DNA from 3 places in the Rothia sp. HC945 genome. Region 2 is predicted to be linked to each of the others. Evidence: riboswitches for the same ligand, from Rfam matches in the RefSeq annotation. Region 2 holds a riboswitch; each other region holds the start of a gene.
What was found. A riboswitch is a leader RNA that binds a small molecule or an ion and turns the genes downstream of it on or off. The one in region 2 is predicted to bind S-adenosylmethionine.
Positions count from the first base shown of each region.

Region 1: another riboswitch for S-adenosylmethionine. It lies ahead of AB0Y14_RS06155 (LLM class flavin-dependent oxidoreductase); the one in region 2 lies ahead of AB0Y14_RS09190 (bifunctional o-acetylhomoserine/o-acetylserine sulfhydrylase).
Region 3: another riboswitch for S-adenosylmethionine. It lies ahead of AB0Y14_RS10905 (cobalamin-independent methionine synthase II family protein); the one in region 2 lies ahead of AB0Y14_RS09190 (bifunctional o-acetylhomoserine/o-acetylserine sulfhydrylase).

Region 1 covers NZ_JBFCSN010000001.1:1,389,765-1,395,318, reverse strand. Annotated here, with positions in the region: gene paaB (1,2-phenylacetyl-CoA epoxidase subunit PaaB) at 1-271, shown strand, start outside; gene paaC (1,2-phenylacetyl-CoA epoxidase subunit PaaC) at 268-1,104, shown strand; gene paaD (1,2-phenylacetyl-CoA epoxidase subunit PaaD) at 1,110-1,691, shown strand; gene paaE (1,2-phenylacetyl-CoA epoxidase subunit PaaE) at 1,693-2,895, shown strand; gene AB0Y14_RS06160 (enoyl-CoA hydratase/isomerase family protein) at 2,942-3,712, shown strand; SAM riboswitch class IV at 3,857-3,979, shown strand; gene AB0Y14_RS06155 (LLM class flavin-dependent oxidoreductase) at 4,096-5,532, shown strand.
Region 2 covers NZ_JBFCSN010000002.1:133,571-139,124, reverse strand. Annotated here, with positions in the region: gene AB0Y14_RS09200 (S9 family peptidase) at 1-1,919, opposite strand, end outside; gene AB0Y14_RS09195 (amino acid permease) at 1,973-3,472, opposite strand; SAM riboswitch class IV at 3,587-3,700, shown strand; gene AB0Y14_RS09190 (bifunctional o-acetylhomoserine/o-acetylserine sulfhydrylase) at 3,834-5,225, shown strand; gene metX (homoserine O-acetyltransferase MetX) at 5,243-5,554, shown strand, end outside.
Region 3 covers NZ_JBFCSN010000003.1:200,302-205,855, forward strand. Annotated here, with positions in the region: gene AB0Y14_RS10895 (nucleoside hydrolase) at 57-1,076, opposite strand; gene AB0Y14_RS10900 (amino acid permease) at 1,107-2,699, opposite strand; SAM riboswitch class I at 2,992-3,082, shown strand; gene AB0Y14_RS10905 (cobalamin-independent methionine synthase II family protein) at 3,089-4,282, shown strand; gene AB0Y14_RS10910 (PTS sugar transporter subunit IIA) at 4,487-4,969, shown strand; gene purU (formyltetrahydrofolate deformylase) at 5,455-5,554, opposite strand, start outside.

The DNA.
Region 1 (5,554 bases), on a different contig from region 2:
GCCTCTCTGGGAGGTCTTCGTCCGCTCCTCGCGCGGCCTGTCCCACGTGCACGCAGGGTCGTTGCACGCCCCGGACGCCACCATGGCGGTCCGCAATGCGCGCGATCTCTACACGCGGCGCAACGAGGGAACCAGCGTGTGGGTCGTGGAGGCCGACGCGATCACGGCGTCCGACCCCGATTCCAAGGGCGGGTATTTCGAATCCGCCCAGGGCAAGGCCTACCGCCACGCAACGTATTACACCAAGTCCGAAGGGGTGAAGCACCTGTGAGTACCTTCGCATCCCACGAGTCGGCCACCAAGATCAGCGCGGGTGAGTCCATCAGCTCCGAATCCATCGCTGAATCCGGAGCCACGGCCTCCGAGGACGTCGCTCAGTACGCGATGCGCCTCGGCGACGACGCCCTGATCCTCTCCCAGCGTCTCGGGTGGTGGATCGCGCGTGCCCCCGAGCTGGAGGAGGACATTGCGCTGTCCAATATCGCACTGGACCTCATCGGGCATGCCCGATTCCTGCTCACCTACGCGGGAACCGCCTGGGACAAGAGCGAGGACGACCTCGCATACTTCCGGCCCGAGGAGGAGTTCCGTTCCTGCCGGCTCGTCGAACAGGAGAACGGAGACTTCGGCCAGACCATTGCTCGGCAACTGATCTTCTCGATGTATCAGTACGAGCTGTACAAGGCCCTGGCCAACTCCTCCGATCCGACGCTCGCCGCCATCGCGGACAAGGCAGTCAAGGAAGTCGAGTACCACGTCGACCACGCTTCGCAGTGGGTCCTCCGCCTGGGGCTGGGCACCGAGGAATCCCGACGACGCATCGTTGCGGGTCTCGAATACATGTGGCCCTACGCCGAGGAACTGTTCACCGACGACGAACTGATCGACCGCCTGGACGGCGTCGCGGTGCGTCCGTCGAGCCTTGAGGAAGCGGCGATGCGCGGTATCCGGTCGGTCCTCGCGGAGGCCGAACTCGAGGTGCCCGAGGTCGCCCAGGCCAGGCTCACCACCGAATTGCGTGTCGGTTCCTACTCGGAGCACCGCGGGTACATTCTGGCCGAAATGCAGTCCCTGGCCAGGCAGCACCCCGGAGCGACGTGGTGATCGCGATGGTAGCCACGAGCATCCACACAGCCCCGGACAAAGACTCGGCCGGTCTGGCGCGCGAGTTGCCCCTGGGCCCATCGCGTCGGCCGCAGGATGCCGCCGACGCCGCCCTGTGGGACCGGGCCGCGACGGTCTGCGACCCGGAAATTCCTGTCCTGACCCTCGCCGATCTGGGCGTTCTCCGGGACGCCTACGTCGAGGGCGGCCAGGCCGTTATCGTCATCACCCCCACCTATTCGGGGTGCCCCGCGATGGACACCATGGCCGACGATCTGGTCGCGACCGTCTCTTCCGCCGGGTACAGGGGCGTGCGTGTGGAGAAGGTTCTGCGACCCGCGTGGACCACCGATTGGATGAGCGAGGCCGGAAAAGCCAAGTTGGCCGAGTACGGGATCGCGCCGCCGACCGGTGAGAGCGCCCCTGGGCACAACAGCGGCCCGGTCAGGCTGACGCTGTCCGTCAAATGCCCGCATTGCGGTTCCCTCCGAACGCGCGAGATGACCCGATTCGGTTCCACCTCGTGCAAGGCCCTCTGGGTTTGCAACGAGTGCCTCGAGCCCTTCGACTACTTCAAGGTTCACTGATATGACCCAGACCAGCAACCACCGTTCCGACGTCGAGAACGAAGGCTCCGCACCTGAGGGGAGCGGGCGACGTCGCGCCACGTTCAACAAGCTCCCCGTCACTGGCCTGCGGAAGCTGACCAACGAATCCGTTGAAGTCTCTTTCGGCGTCCCGGACGACTTGGTGGAGGATTACGACTACCTCCCCGGACAGTACGTCGCGCTCCGCGCCGAGATCGACGGCCAGGAAGTCCGCCGCTCGTACTCGATCTGTGCCGAGCCGCGCCCCGGAGAGATCCGAGTCGCGATCAAGAAGGACATGGGCGGACTGTTCTCCACGTGGGCCAACGAGGAGTTGGCCGTCGGGGACCGGCTCGAGGTCATGAACCCGCAGGGCGCCTTCACTTCCAAGACCAGAGTCACCTCGATGAACCACCCGGACGAACTGGCCCGGCAAAAGGTTCGCGAGGACAGGAGCGCCCATGTGGTGGCCATCGCCGCCGGATCCGGCATCACGCCCATCATGGCGATCGCCCGGTCCCTGATGAAGGCTTCTCCCACTGCGAGCGTCGACCTCGTCTACGCGAACAAATCCTCGATGGACGTCATGTTTGCCGAGGAGCTGGGCGACCTCAAGGACAAGTACCCCTCGCGGATCGCCCTGCACCATGTCCTGTCCCGCGAACAGCGCGTGTCGCCCCTCATGTCCGGCCGCATCGACCCCGACAAGCTGGACGAGCTCCTGGACAAGGTGATCCCGGTCGAGGCGACCCAGGAGTGGTTCCTGTGCGGACCGTTCGAGCTCGTGCAGCTCTGCCGTGACGCGCTCACGGCCCGAGGGGTTCCGGAAGAGAAGATCCGTTTCGAGCTGTTCACGACCGGTAAACCGGAGAAACCCACCGGGCAGCAGGGGCGAGAGGTGGTCGCGGACCCCGAGGGCGAGAACATCAAGATCACCTTCAACCTGGACGGCAATACCGGAAAGGTCGAAACACCCAAGTCGGCCAACGAAACCGTGCTCAACGCCGCGCTTCGTGTCCGCCCGGACGTGCCCTTCGCGTGTGCCGGTGGTGTGTGCGGAACCTGCAGGGCCAAAGTCCTCTGCGGCGATTTCACGATGGAAGAAAACTTCGCCCTGGAGAAGGATGAGATCGAGGCCGGCTACGTACTGACGTGCCAGACCCGACCGACCTCTGACGCCTTGGACGTCGACTACGACGCATAGCTCGTGAGTGGGACACCGCTTCGGGCCAGTTGAAAGGACCTCGACCATGATCGACCTGACCATTTCCGATGACATCGCGGAGATCGTGCTCAACGCTCCGAGCAAGCTCAACGCCCTGGACGCCGAGGACCTCGCTGAGTTGTCCGAGGCCTATCGGGAGGCAGAGAACGCCGAGGTTCGGGCTCTCGTACTGCGCGGCGAGGGGCGCGGGTTCTGCGCCGGCAGAGACATCTCGTCGGTGGACCCGGCCCACGACGACGTCGAGGGTTACCTGGGGCATCGGGCCACCGCGCTCTTCCGCCAGATCGCGGCCTTTTCGGCACCGACCTTTGCCGTGGTGCACGGTGCGTGCCTCGGCGTCGGGCTCGGCCTAGCGATCGCGAGCGACGTCGTCTACGTGGCCGAGAACGCCAAGATCGGGTCGCCGTTCGCCAACCTTGGGGCGACGCTCGACTCCGGCGGCCACGCTCTGTTCTACGAGAGGCTCGGTGCGCACCGGACCCTCGACCTGATCTATACCGGGGAGATGATGAGCGGGGCCGAAGCGGTCACCGCCGGGCTCTTCTCCCGCGCCGTTCCCGCGGAAGAACTGGTGGACTTCACGATGCGACGGGTCCGGAAGGTGTCCCAGGGGGCGACTCAGGCGTACCTGGTCTCGAAGGCCCTGGTCGGTCAGTTGCGCGACGAGCGAGCGGGTCTCTGGGATTCCATGGCGGCCGAATCCGCCGAGCAGGCACGGCTGTGCTCGACCGAGGACTACGCGGAAGGGTTCTCGGCGTTCCAGGAGAAGCGGAAGCCGCGCTTCAAGGGGGAGTAGTGCCCGGGGCGCTGGCTGCTCGGGTCGTTGTCTCGATGCGGCGGGTACGGCGCCGAGCGGCCGCGTAACACAGTGCAAACCGAGTAACAAAAGCACACAGGATGGCCCGGAATCCTAGGCGTTGCATACGCTCGGAGGAGGAAAGATCAAGAGTCCCAACGCGCAAGCTCTGGCTGGTTGGGCGGCAACCCTCTCCCGTAGCGGGGTGCCCCAGATGATGATCTGGCACCGTCGGCGCGACGACCGGCGGACATGCAAGTACGGCGCGAGAACCGGCGCCACCGCGTGAATGGTTGCGTCGATTCTCGGGACACGGGAAGTTGGCGCAGGGCTCGGGCACGCGGAGACCCATGGAGTCCCTCCAGGCACCGAAAGGAATCCCGATGTCGGACAAGAAGCGCATCGCCATCAACGCCTTCGACATGACGTGCGTGGGCCACCAGAGCTTTGACCTGTGGCGTCACCCTCGTTCGCGGGCCACCGAGTACAACACCCTCGAGTACTGGACCGACTTGGCCGAGACGCTCGAAAAGGGTCTTTTCGACGGGATCTTCTTGGCCGACGTCGTCGGGATCTACGACGTGTACCGCAACTCGGCGGCGCCCTCGATCCGCGGTGGGGCGCAGGTTCCGGTCAACGACCCGTTCATGCAGATCTCGGCGATGGCCGCAGTGACGGAGAACCTCGGCTTCGGCGTGACCAGTGCCGTGACCTACGAACAGCCGTACACGCTGGCCAGGAAATACGCGACGCTCGACCACCTGACCAAGGGGCGGGTCGGCTTCAACGTGGTCACGTCCTACCTTCCGTCGGCCGCGGAGAACCAGGGCCTGCCGCGCCAAATCGAGCACGACAAGCGCTATGAGATTGCCGACGAGTTCCTCGACGTCTGCTACAAGCTCTGGGAGGGCTCGTGGGAGGACGACGCCGTGGTCAAGGACCGCGAAACCGGCGTCTACGCGGACCCGTCCAAGGTCCACCCGATCCAGCACGAGGGCAAATACTTCACGGTCCCTGGGGCGGGACTCACCGAGCCGTCCCCGCAGCGAACTCCCGTGATCTTCCAGGCAGGCGCTTCCTCGCGCGGTCAGGCTTTCGCCGGAAAGCATGCCGAGGCCGTGTTCGTAGGCGGACTGCGCCCGGACCTGACCCGGTTCGTGACCGACAAGATCCGTGATGAGGCGGAGAAGGCAGGGCGGCAGCGCGGCGACATCAAGATCTTTGCGATGCTGTCCGTGATCGTCGACGAGACCGACGAAAAGGCCCAGGCCAAGTACGAAGAGTACCTCCAGTACGTGTCTCCTGAGACTTCCCAGGCGATCATCGGCGGCTGGTCCGGTGTCGACCTGTCCCAGTTCGGGGAGGACGAAGTGCTCAACTACATCGAGACCGATTCCATCCAGTCCTTCCTGACCCCGTTCACCCTCCAGTCCAAGAACAAGGAGTGGACGCGCGAGGACATTGCGAAGCACTGCGCGATCGGCGGAATGGGCGACGTCATCATCGGTGGTCCGGAAAAGGTCGCCGACGAGCTCGAACGCTGGATCGACGAGGGCGGCCTGGATGGAATCAATCTGGCTTACCACGTCTCGCCCGGGTCCTTCGAGGACTTCGTCGAGTTCGTGGTCCCCGAGCTCCAGAAGCGCGGCCGCTACCGGACGAGTTACGAAGGGTCCACCTTCCGCGAGAACCTCTACGGCGAAGGTCAGGTTGCCATCGACGAGCACCACCCGGCAGCGGCGTACAAGGGTTCGTATGTCGGCAAGCCGTCGACCGAGGACACCCCGGTGCGCCCCGTCGAGGAGGGCACCGCGGCCTGATTGGCTGGAACGGCGCCGCGGG
Region 2 (5,554 bases):
TCCCACTCGAGAGCGGACAGGGGCAGATCCGGATCGCTGATGCTGGTCACCGGGTCAACGAACGGGACCGCGGCCAGGACACCGCAGTACTTTTCAGGGGCCATATTGACTATCGCGCCCATGAGTAGGCCGCCCGCCGAACCGCCATAGGCGGCGATGCGGGACTCGTCCGCCCACGGTTGCGCAGCCACATGATCGGTGACCGCGACGAAGTCGGTGAACGTATTGGTTTTCTGCAATTTCTTGCCCTGCAGATACCAGTCGCGGCCGAGCTCGCCGCCACCCCGCACGTGAGCCACCACGTAGACCACACCGCGGTCGAGCAGGCTCAGACGCGATACCGAAAACCCCGGATTCGAACTGGCCTCGTAGGATCCGTATCCGTACTGGATCACTGGGTGAGGGGTCTGCAGGTCGGCGTCGGCCCGGTGGATCACCGAGAGCGGAACCATCGTCCCGTCGGGGGCGTGTGCCCACTCGCGATGGGCGACGTAGTCCTCGCTCCGGAAGCCGCCCAGAACCGGGGTCTGCTTACGGAGTTCGAGCTCGTCCAACCCGGGGAAGTAGTCGTACTGCCGCCACGGCGTCACATACGAGATGTAGCCCAGACCCACGACGGGCGAACGCAACGCCATCGCCGTGATCTTGGCGGTATAGAGCTCCTCGCCGGAGAAGGGTTCCACGGGTTCGGGGAGGTCGCCGCCCTCGAGTGTTTGCCGAATCGCGTCCAGGCTGATGAACCCGGCCTTCTCGAGCCCGTCCTCACGCAGGCTGGCGGCCAGGTGGGTCTGGTTGAAATGGAAGCCATTGAGTCGTCGCGTCGACGACGCCGGCACCACTACGGTCCACGCCGAGCGCAACTCGTCCATCGACAGGCCCGAGAGCGCGGATTCGTAGTCGACAGCGGTCAATTCGCCATTCGGCGCCTGATGGTCATGGCACAGCAGAACATAGGAACGACCATTCAGATCGATCGGTTCGGCCGAGTACAGAACCCGTTCGTCTCGGGGGATGACCACGTGGGCGACGGGTGCCCGTCCCGACCCGGCGGCCTCGAGGTCGGCGAGAGCCAGGAGTCGCGTCTCGTTGTACTCCGAGCACCCGACGTCGATGCACAGATGCTTCTCGTCCGCGGTCGTCTCAGTACCCAGCCACAAGGCGACATCCTCCTCGTGGTGAAGGACCAAGTCCTGACCCACGGGCGTGCCGAGCCGGTGCGAGCGCAATTCGTAGGGGCGCCACGAGTCGTCCACCAGGGTGTAGATCAGATGCGACCCGTTCGGCGTGAGGAAGCCGCCGGCGAATACCCCCTCCACGACGTCGGGCAGGAGCGAGCCCGTGGTCAGGTTCTTGACGTACTGATCGAAGCGCTCGTCGCCGGAATCATCGACGGAGTACGTCAGCAACCGGCCGTCCTCGGTGACGTGGAAGGACCCGAGCGCGAAGAAGGGGAGGCCTTCGGCCAGCTCGTTGCAGTCGAGGAGAACCTCCTCGCCGTCGAGGGCGGCGTCCGCAGGAACTTCGGGCGGGGTCCAGTCCGCGCGCAGATCACCGGTGTTCAGGGCGGGGACACGGCAGAAACTCGCGTAATTCTTTCCCTCGACGGTTCTGCGGAAATACCACCAGTCGCCGAGCCGGTTGGGGACCGACAAATCGGTCTCCTGGGTTCGGGATCTGATCTCCCCGAAGATCGAGGAGCGCAGCGTCCCGAGCCCCGAGGTCACGGCCTCGGCATAGGCGTTCTCCCGCTCGAGGTGTTCGATCACCTGGGGGTCGTCCTTGGCTCGAAGCCACTCGTAGTCGTCCACGACGTCGTGTCCGTGCATCGAGCGCGTGGTCGGCGCTTTCCGGGTCTCCGGGGGCACGGCGTCGGTATTCCAGGTGGGGCGTGCGGTTTCACGAGAACGAGGTGAAGTCATGCATCCCAGCCTACGTTCGAAAGCACCGGCGCCGCCGCCCCGGACGGACGTTCCTACCGAATCTCCGTGGTGTCGACGGCCTCGCGCGTGCGACGAGTCAGGGGGTAAGCGAGGGCCAGGAGGATCACCCACACCGCCCCGATGATGAGGGACATGCGAGTGTCCTCGAAGAACCCGAGAAGCACGACGACGCCGATCATGAAGGCCAGCGCGAGCCAGGAAGCGGCCGGCCACCAGGGAGTCGGGAAGCGGGAGGGCCCCGAGCCCTCGCGGGAGCGTCGGCGTCGCATGGCCAGGTGCGTCACCAGGATCATGACCCAGACCAGAACCGTAGCGAACGTCACCAGGGTTGCGACGTAGAGGAATGCATTCTCGAAGAAGTGATTGACCAGCACCCCTGCCACGAGCACGATGCCCATCGCGGCCACCGTCATGCTGGGAGTGCCCCGCGACGATACTCGGCTGAAGGAGCGCGGCGCGAGACCGCGTTGGGCGAGACCGTACAGCATCCGCCCGGCCCCGTAGATGTCCGAATTGATCGCAGAGACGGCAGCCGTAAGAACCACCACGTTCAGGATGTGGGCGGCCGCCGGGATGCCCAACCCGGAGAAGATCTGTACGAAAGGAGAGCCTTCGTCGCCGATGCTGCTCCAGGGGTAGAGGGACATGATCACGCCCATCGTGAGGACATAGAAGAGCAGGATGCGCACCGGGACGGTGTTGATCGCCCCGGGGATGGATTTCTCGGGGTCTTCGGCCTCGCCCGCGGTGATTCCGATGTTTTCCACGCCCCCGAAGGCGAACATGACCACGGTGAAACAGGCCAAGAAACCGGAGAACCCGTGAGGGAAGAAGCCACCCTGTTCCCACAGGTTCGTCACGGACGGCTGGATCTCCTGGTGCAACTGAACACCGAAGACGATCAGTGCCAGGCCGCCGACGATCATCGCCACGATGGCACCGACCTTCACCAGGGTCAGCCAGAACTCGACCTCGCCGTAGACCTTCACCTTGGTGAGGTTGACCGCCATGATGATCGCGACGACCGAGACGATCCATATCCAGCTCGGCGTGGTCGGGAACCAGAACTTCATGTAGAGGGAAAAGGCCGTGACGTCTGCGACGGCGACTAGCGCCATCTCGAAAGCAAAACTCCATCCCGTGACGAATCCCGCCCAGCGGCCCAAATATTCGGTCGCATAGTCGGCGAAAGAGCCGGGGACCGGGTGGACCAGGGCCATTTCGCCCATGGCACGCATGACCATGAACACCGCCGCACCACCGATGACGTACGCCAGAAGCACCGAGGGGCCGGCGAACTGGATGGCGTCCGCGGACCCGAGGAACAGGCCCGTGCCGATGGCCGAGCCGAGGGCAATGAAGCGAATGTGACGCAGGGTCAGCCCGCGCCTGAGCGACGTCTGCGGGTTGTCGGCGACGTCGCCCGCGGTTCCCGTTCCGCCCCTTCTCGGGGACGGGTTTTTCTCCTGGCTCACGGTCTTCCTTCGGGGCGGTCGATGATGGTGCCGCCCGGTCCGACACCGGACGACCATGAGACAGGGTACGCAATGGTCTCGCTCACGTCATAAATGTCATGACGTTTCACGTGGGTGCAGTATGACGCCGGTACTTGACGCGCGCTCCGCCCATGCGAAAACCTTGTATCGGGTCAAGAGAGCCAGCGCAAAGCCCCAGCTTGCTGGCCGGCAACCCTCCAACCGCGGTGGGGTGCCCTGGGTGAGGACCTGGTGGTCGCGAAACAGCGATCGCAAGCGCGGGCGCGGTGTGCCCGGTCGTCTCGATCAGTGAGACTCGTATTCCCCGGTGAACCAGAGGGTTCCGGGTCGACCCGGGTGCTGATGGATCGGAAGACGGCCGGTCGCTCCATGCCCCTCGACATTGACAGGAGCAAAAATGAGCACTCAAGGTCTTCCCACTCCTTCCGCACCGCAGGGCTGGAAGTTCGAGACACAGCAAATTCACGCCGGACAGGATCCGGATTCCGCGACCGGTGCGCGGGCATTGCCGATCTACCAAACGACGTCCTTCGTGTTCGACGACGCCGAGCAGGCGGCCAACCGCTTCGGGCTGAAGGAACTCGGCCCCATCTATTCGCGCTTGACGAACCCGACCCAGGAAGTCGTCGAGAACCGCATCGCTGCGCTCGAAGGCGGCGTCGGCGCCCTTCTGGTCGCGTCCGGTCAAGCAGCCATCACCATCGCGATCCTTAATATCGCGAGGGCCGGGGACCACGTGGTCGCGAGCCCCAGCCTTTATGGCGGCACGTACAACCTCCTCAAGCACACCTTGAGTTCCTACGGCATCGAGACCACATTCGTGGAGGACTTCGACAACCCGGAGGCCTGGCGTGCCGCGGTCCGGCCGAACACCAAGGTTTTCTACGGCGAGACCGTGCCGAATCCGCGTAGCGACGTGTTCGATATCGAGCCGTTGGCCGAACTCGCTCACGAAGTCGGTGTGCCGTTGGTCGTGGACAACACGGTGCCCACCCCGTACCTCGTCAAGCCGTTCGAATGGGGCGCCGACGTCGTCGTGCACTCGGCGACCAAATACCTCGGAGGGCATGGAAACAGCATCGGGGGCGTGATCGTCGATTCCGGCAATTTCGATTATTCGAAGTACCCGGACCGGTTCCCGCAGTTCAATACCCCGGATCCCAGCTACCACGGCCTGGTCTTCGCCGAAGACCTCGGCCCCAACGGCGTCTTCGGGGTCAATCTCTCCTACATACTGCGGGCACGTGTGACCCTGTTGCGTGACCTCGGTGCCTCCATCTCGCCGACGAACGCATTCAATATTTCCATCGGCCTCGAAACTCTTTCCCTTCGCGTGGAGAGGCACGTCGAGAACGCTCGCAAGGTCGCCACATGGCTTGAAGCTCGTCCCGACGTGACGCGCGTGCACTATGCGGGTCTCGAGTCCTCGCCCTGGTATGACCTCGGCCGGAAATACGCGCCCCAGGGCGTCGGAGCGGTCGTCGGCTTCGAACTCGAGGGGGGTGCGGAGCCGGCCCGGACCTTCGTGGATTCCCTCCAGCTTCACTCCAACGTCGCCAACATCGGGGACGTGCACTCGTTGGTCATCCACCCCGCCTCGACCACGCACTCGCAGCTTTCGGAGAAGGAGCTTCGCGATGCGGGCGTGGCTCCCGGATTCGTCAGGCTTTCCGTGGGGCTGGAGCACATAGACGACATCCTGGCCGATCTCGAGCACGGTTTCGACGCGCTGACATCCGCGGACGGCGCGACCGTATCCGCAGAACCTGTATCCGCGAACGGGCAATAGACGAACGAGGAGCAGACGTGACGATCGTTGGTACCGGTGCGCGCAAGGCCGAGACCAGGGGAGACGGCGTAGTCAATTACTACGACGTCGGCGACCTTCTGGTGGACTCCGGCGCCGTGATCTCCGATGCCACCATCGCGTACGAGACCTGGGGGACGTTGAACCAGGACGCGTCCAACGCCGTCCTGGTTCTTCACGCCCTGACCGGGGACACGCACGCGGCGCACGGTGAGGCCCCGGAGGGGGCGAGTGATCTCGAGCGCCGGGCAGCCGAGGAAGAAGGCTGGTGGGAAGGGCTCATCGGACCGGGTGCAGCGATCGACACCGAC
Region 3 (5,554 bases), on a different contig from region 2:
CCATCCGTCGCTCCCCGCGCCGGAAGTGGACCACCGTCCCGCACGTTCGAGGCCGGCTATCCGGCGTCCTCGGCGTCGAGGTGACGCACCAGATCGACGACGGAGGACCGAAGCCGGGAGATCCCCTGCACCGGATCGTTCTGCGTAACCAACCGGGCCGACGGCCTGCGCCCCAACATGTTCCGGAGATCGGCGATCGTGGTTCCGTGCGCGGAGCCCTCATCCGCCACAACCTCCACGGTCGTGGTCACGGCGTCGTACTCCGCATCCCCGATGGCCGCCGCAGAGGCAAAGAAGTCGTGGATGTGGGCCATGTATCCGTAACCATGTTGCTCGTGGAACTCGAAGTAAAAACGAAGCGCGTCGTCGAGCACCTTCAGCAGGCGCGCGCCCCGCCCGTCAGGATCGAGAGGACGATCCGCCGCGGCGTCGATGGCCCACGTCGCCGCATCGTCGGGCTGGAGCTCGTAGCGTTCGGTCGTCTCGAGCCCGCAGACGAGCGGCAATTTGTTCTCGGGCAACCCCTCAAACGCCTCGTAGGCCGCGAAGACCTCCCGCGCGGCCAGAGGATCCGAGTGGATGTTCCATTCGGCCAGAGGCGTCGTGTTGCCGGGATGGAAGAATGCGCCGCCCATGATCGTGACCGAGTGCAGCAACTCCGGGAGCCTCGGCTCCATGCGCAGGGCCAGAGCAAAGTTCGTGAGCGGTGCCGTGCAGATCGCGTCGAGTTGGTCCGGATTCTCGCGGGCCAGCTCGACCCACACCTCTGGCGCGAAACCTTCCGTGATCTCCACATCGGAATCCACTCGGGCGTACCCGATGCCCTGGGGGCCGTGGGTCTCCGGGGTCGTGACCAGTTCCTTGCCGAGCGGACGGGATGCCCCAAGGAAAACCGGCACGTCGTCGCGCCCGCACAGGCTCAGCAGCCCCAGATTGTTCCTGGCGACGTCATCGGCGGGAACGTTTCCAGGAGTGCACGAGACGGCCTCGAAGACGATCTCGGGCTGGGCCGCCAAGTACACGAGCGCGAGCGCATCGTCGATACCGGTGTCGTTGTCCAGAAGAATGCGGGGCATGGCCCCAGCATAGGGGCTTACCCCTCCGGATCAGCCCTTGTCGGAGCCGTCTTCGGGATCCTGGCTCTCGTCCTCCGCATGGATGATCGTTGTGCTGCCGTGACCGCGGCGACCCTCACGATGGGTGCGTCGGGCCGCGGGCCGGTCCGCAACCACGGGATACAGACCCGTGACGCCCTCACGCTCCGCTGCCAGTTCCCTGACCCGGCGTCGCACCACGAACCAGCCGACGATCAGGGCAGGAATGATGATGACCATGGTCGACAAGGTGTACGTGCCCACCGGATAGTCGAAGCCGATCAGCACGATCACACCCGCCAAGAAGACCAGAGTGATCCAGTTCGTCACCGGAGCCCCGGGCGCCCTGTACGCAGGCCGCCGGTACCTACCCTGCTTGGTCAAGGAAACGAACTTCATGTGGGCCATGGTGATCGCGACCCAGCCGGCGATGATGCCGAGAGAAGCAATGTTGAGCACGATCTCGAAGGCGGACTCGGGGACGAAGTAATTCAGCACGACGCCGAGGAGAGCGACCCCTGCGGTCAGCAGGATCCCGCCGTACGGAACACCGGATTTGGTGAGCCGCTGGGCGAATCGCGGGGCAGAACCCGCCATGGACATGGAGTGAAGTATGCGCCCCGTGGAATACAGGCCGGCATTCAGGGAAGAGAGGGCCGCGGTGATGACCACGAGTTCCATGATCGGACCGGCCGCCCCGACGTTGATCGAGGAGAAGAACGTGACGAACGGAGACTCGTCCTCACTGAAGGCCGTGTAAGGCAGCAGGAGAGTGAGCAGGAAGATCGCGCCGACGTAGAAGATCGCGATGCGCAGGATGACCGTGTTGATCGCCTTGGGAATCACCTTGGCGGCGTCACGGGTCTCACCGGAGGTGGTGCCGACCAACTCGATCGAGGCATAGGCGAAGACCACGCCCTGCATGATGATCAGCGCCGGCATCAGACCGTTCGGGAACAGACCACCGTTTTCAGCAATCAGACCGATGCCGCGAGGGGATCCCGTCGGGGTTCCGAAGATGACGAAAGCGATCGCGAGCACCAGGAAGACCACCAGCGCGGCGACCTTGATGAGAGCGAACCAGAACTCCATCTCCCCGAAGACCTTCACGGAGATGAGATTCAGGGCCACGACCAGAACGATGACCAACAGCGCCACGAGCCACTGGGGTATGGCATCGACGAAGGCACTGTACTGACCGAACCAGTGCACGTAGATCGCGATGGCCGTGGAGTCCACGATGGCCGTTGTCGCCCAGTTGAGCCAGTACATCCACCCCGAGACGAACGCCGCTTTCTCACCGTAGAACTCGCGGGTGTAGGAGACGAACGAACCGGAGGACGGACGGTGGACCACCAGTTCGCCCAACTGTCGGAGAATCAGATAGGCGATGAACCCGCACAGCGCATAGTCGAGAAACAAGGAGGGGCCGGCGGAAGCCAGTCGGCCACCCGCTCCCAGGAACAACCCGGTACCGATCGCCCCACCGATGGCGATCATCTGGAGCTGGCGCGGGCCGAGGCCCTGCTTCAGCCCGGCCTGTTCCTGCTCATACGCCATTTCTTCGGGATATTTTGCGGTGTGCCTCTGACTCGTATCGGTCATGGATTCCTCTGCATATCTTGACGCCGCCGGCCGACTGTTCGCCTGTGCGATGGGCAAGCCAGAGGAAGATGCGGCGTCTCTAGTTCTCTCGACAACCATGGTCGGACCACCCCAGTGTGGCCCTGGCTACGTGTATTGGTGATGCGCGTCCAAAAGACGCCATCGATACGATAACCCCGATAGTCACAATCGCGTAACAGGGCTTGGTCGAGAAATACCGTGTCACACGCCGCGACGAGCCGGAACCCGCTGGATTCCCGAGGACGAACCGAGAAAACTGGGCCGGGCACACGGACCATCCCGAGCGGCCGAGAGACTTGGCTCGACGACGCCGCAGCAACCCGCACTCCCGAAGCAGGTGCTACCGCCAAGACCGATGGAGGAAAGACATGCTGAACAGCGCCGACCGCATCCGCACGACCCACGTGGGCTCGCTCCCGCGAACCGACGAACTGATTCGGGCCAACGCCCGCCGCGCACGCGGTGAGATCTCCGAGTCGGATTTCCAGGCAGTCCTGACCGAGTCGGTCGACGACGTCGTGGAAAAGCAGGTCGAGTGGGGCATCGACGTCGTCAACGACGGCGAGTACGGTCACGCGATGGCGAGCGACGTCGACTACGGCGCGTGGTGGCACTATTCCTTCGCCAGAACCGGTGGCCTCGAAACCGTGGACAACACGTCCTTCCAAGAGATCCTCAAGACGCCGGGCAACGGTCGGTACAACAGCTTCGCGGTGCGCCGGGACTGGAACCGGTTCGCCGATTTCTACGAATCCATCAACCTGGGCAATGACCCGGACGGCGAATTTCCGATCGCGACGGGTCCGCTCACTTACCAGGGGCAGGACGCGGTTGCCACGGACATCAACAATCTGCGCGCAGCCGTGGAGAAGAATGCGGCGTCGGAGGCGTTCATCGCGTCCCTCTCACCGGGGTCTGCATCGCGTATTGGCAATCACCACTACGCGACCGACGAAGAGTTCATTTATGCCTGGGCAGATGTGCTCCATGAAGAATACAAAGCCATTACGGACGCCGGATTCATCGTGCAATTGGACGACCCCTCCATCGCGGAGGCCTGGGACCAGCTGACGCCCGAGCCGACCATCGAGGAGTACCTGCGGTTCAACCAGCTCGCGATCGAGGCCGCGAACTATGCCTTGCGCGGCATTCCCGAGGAGCAGGTCCGCTTCCACCTCTGCTGGGGATCGTGGCACGGCCCCCACACCACGGACATCGAGATCAAACACCTCATCGACTCGCTCTTCACGATCAACGCCGGAGCGTACGTCTTCGAGGCGGCGAACGTCCGCCACGCGCACGAGTGGAAGGACTGGGAGGGAGTGGACCTTCCCGACGGCAAGCTGGTGATCCCCGGCGTCGTCTCCCACTCGACCAACGTGGTCGAGCACCCAGAGCTCGTGGCCCAGCGGATCGAACAGTACGCTTCCGTCCTGGGCAAGGAGAACGTGATCGCCGGGACTGACTGCGGTCTGGGCGGTCGGCTCCACCCTCAGGTCGCTGAGGCCAAGCTCAAGTCCTTGACCGAGGGCGCGAGGATCGCCACCGAACGCTTGTACTGACGCCGCGGGTCGGGTCGGGGTGCGGGGCGCCAGGCGTGCGCGGGGCCCGGGCTCGGTTCGCGGGTACGGGCGCGGGCGCGGGGCGCGGACGCACCCCGAGGTCACGAATTGGCAAAAAGTGCATGCCCTCACGACCGGATGCGTCTAGGGTGGATTCCAAACTGTCGTCCCTGACGATTTCCGAATCCCCCAAGGAGTCATCTCATGGCCGCTGACCAGACACAAGATTCGAACCTTCTCGCCCCGCTCGCCGGGGAAGTCATCCGCATCGACCACGTTCCCGACCCGGTCTTCGCCCAGAAGATGATGGGCGAGGGTTTCGGAATCCAGGAGCCCTCATCGGGCGAGATCGTCGCTCCCGTATCGGGCGAGGTCACGGTGACGACCAGCAGCAAGCATGCCCTCGGCATCAGGACCGATGACGGCCTGGAGGTCCTGCTTCACCTGGGCATCGACACCGTCGAGCTCAAGGGCGAGCCCTTCGACCTCGAATCCGCCAAACACGATCGCGTCACCGCGGGCCAGCGGCTTGGGTCGATGGACATCGAGGCCGTCCGCGGCGCGGGCAAGGACCCCACAACGATCGTGGTCGTCACCAACTCGGCCGACCGGCTTGACGCCCTGGCCGTCCAGGGCGGCCGATGCGAGGCCGGCGACGTCGCCGCCGCCGCGACGCTGCGAGACTGAGACGGCGAGCAGGCTGCGTCGGCGGGGAGACTGAGACGGGGCCTGGCTGACACGGCGTCGGGACCGAATCGGCGTCCGGGCTGACCCGGCGTCGAGGTGTCAGTTTTGCGCACGCCCGTTGCCCGAGGTGGCAGCTATGTGCGGAATTCACCCCAAAATCTGCACAGGGTTGCCACTTCACGCCGGGCCAAGCGCAAAAGCTGCACCGGATTGCCGCCTCGCTAGGATTGGCGACGGCATCAGGCTCTATGAGCCCGTTGCGTGGCGCTGTTAGGTGGCCGTTGCCCGATTGAGAGTGGTTTCCCAGCGACATCGCGGCCCTGCGCACCCGCTGCGCGGCTCTGTTGGGTGGCGGTTGCCCGATAGATTGGCGTTTTCCGTTGTTAGGTGGGGGTTCAACCGCCTCCTAACAGCGGTTACCGCCACCGAGTCGGGTAACCGCCACGCAACGCGGATCGTCACGGGGCCCGTCCACCACCACGCCGTCAGAAAACGATCGCGTGGTTCCCGTGCCAGAAGACCCTGTCCTCCGCGTGGGCCTGGACCGCGCGTGACAGGGTTGCCCTCTCCACGTAGGCTCCGTGT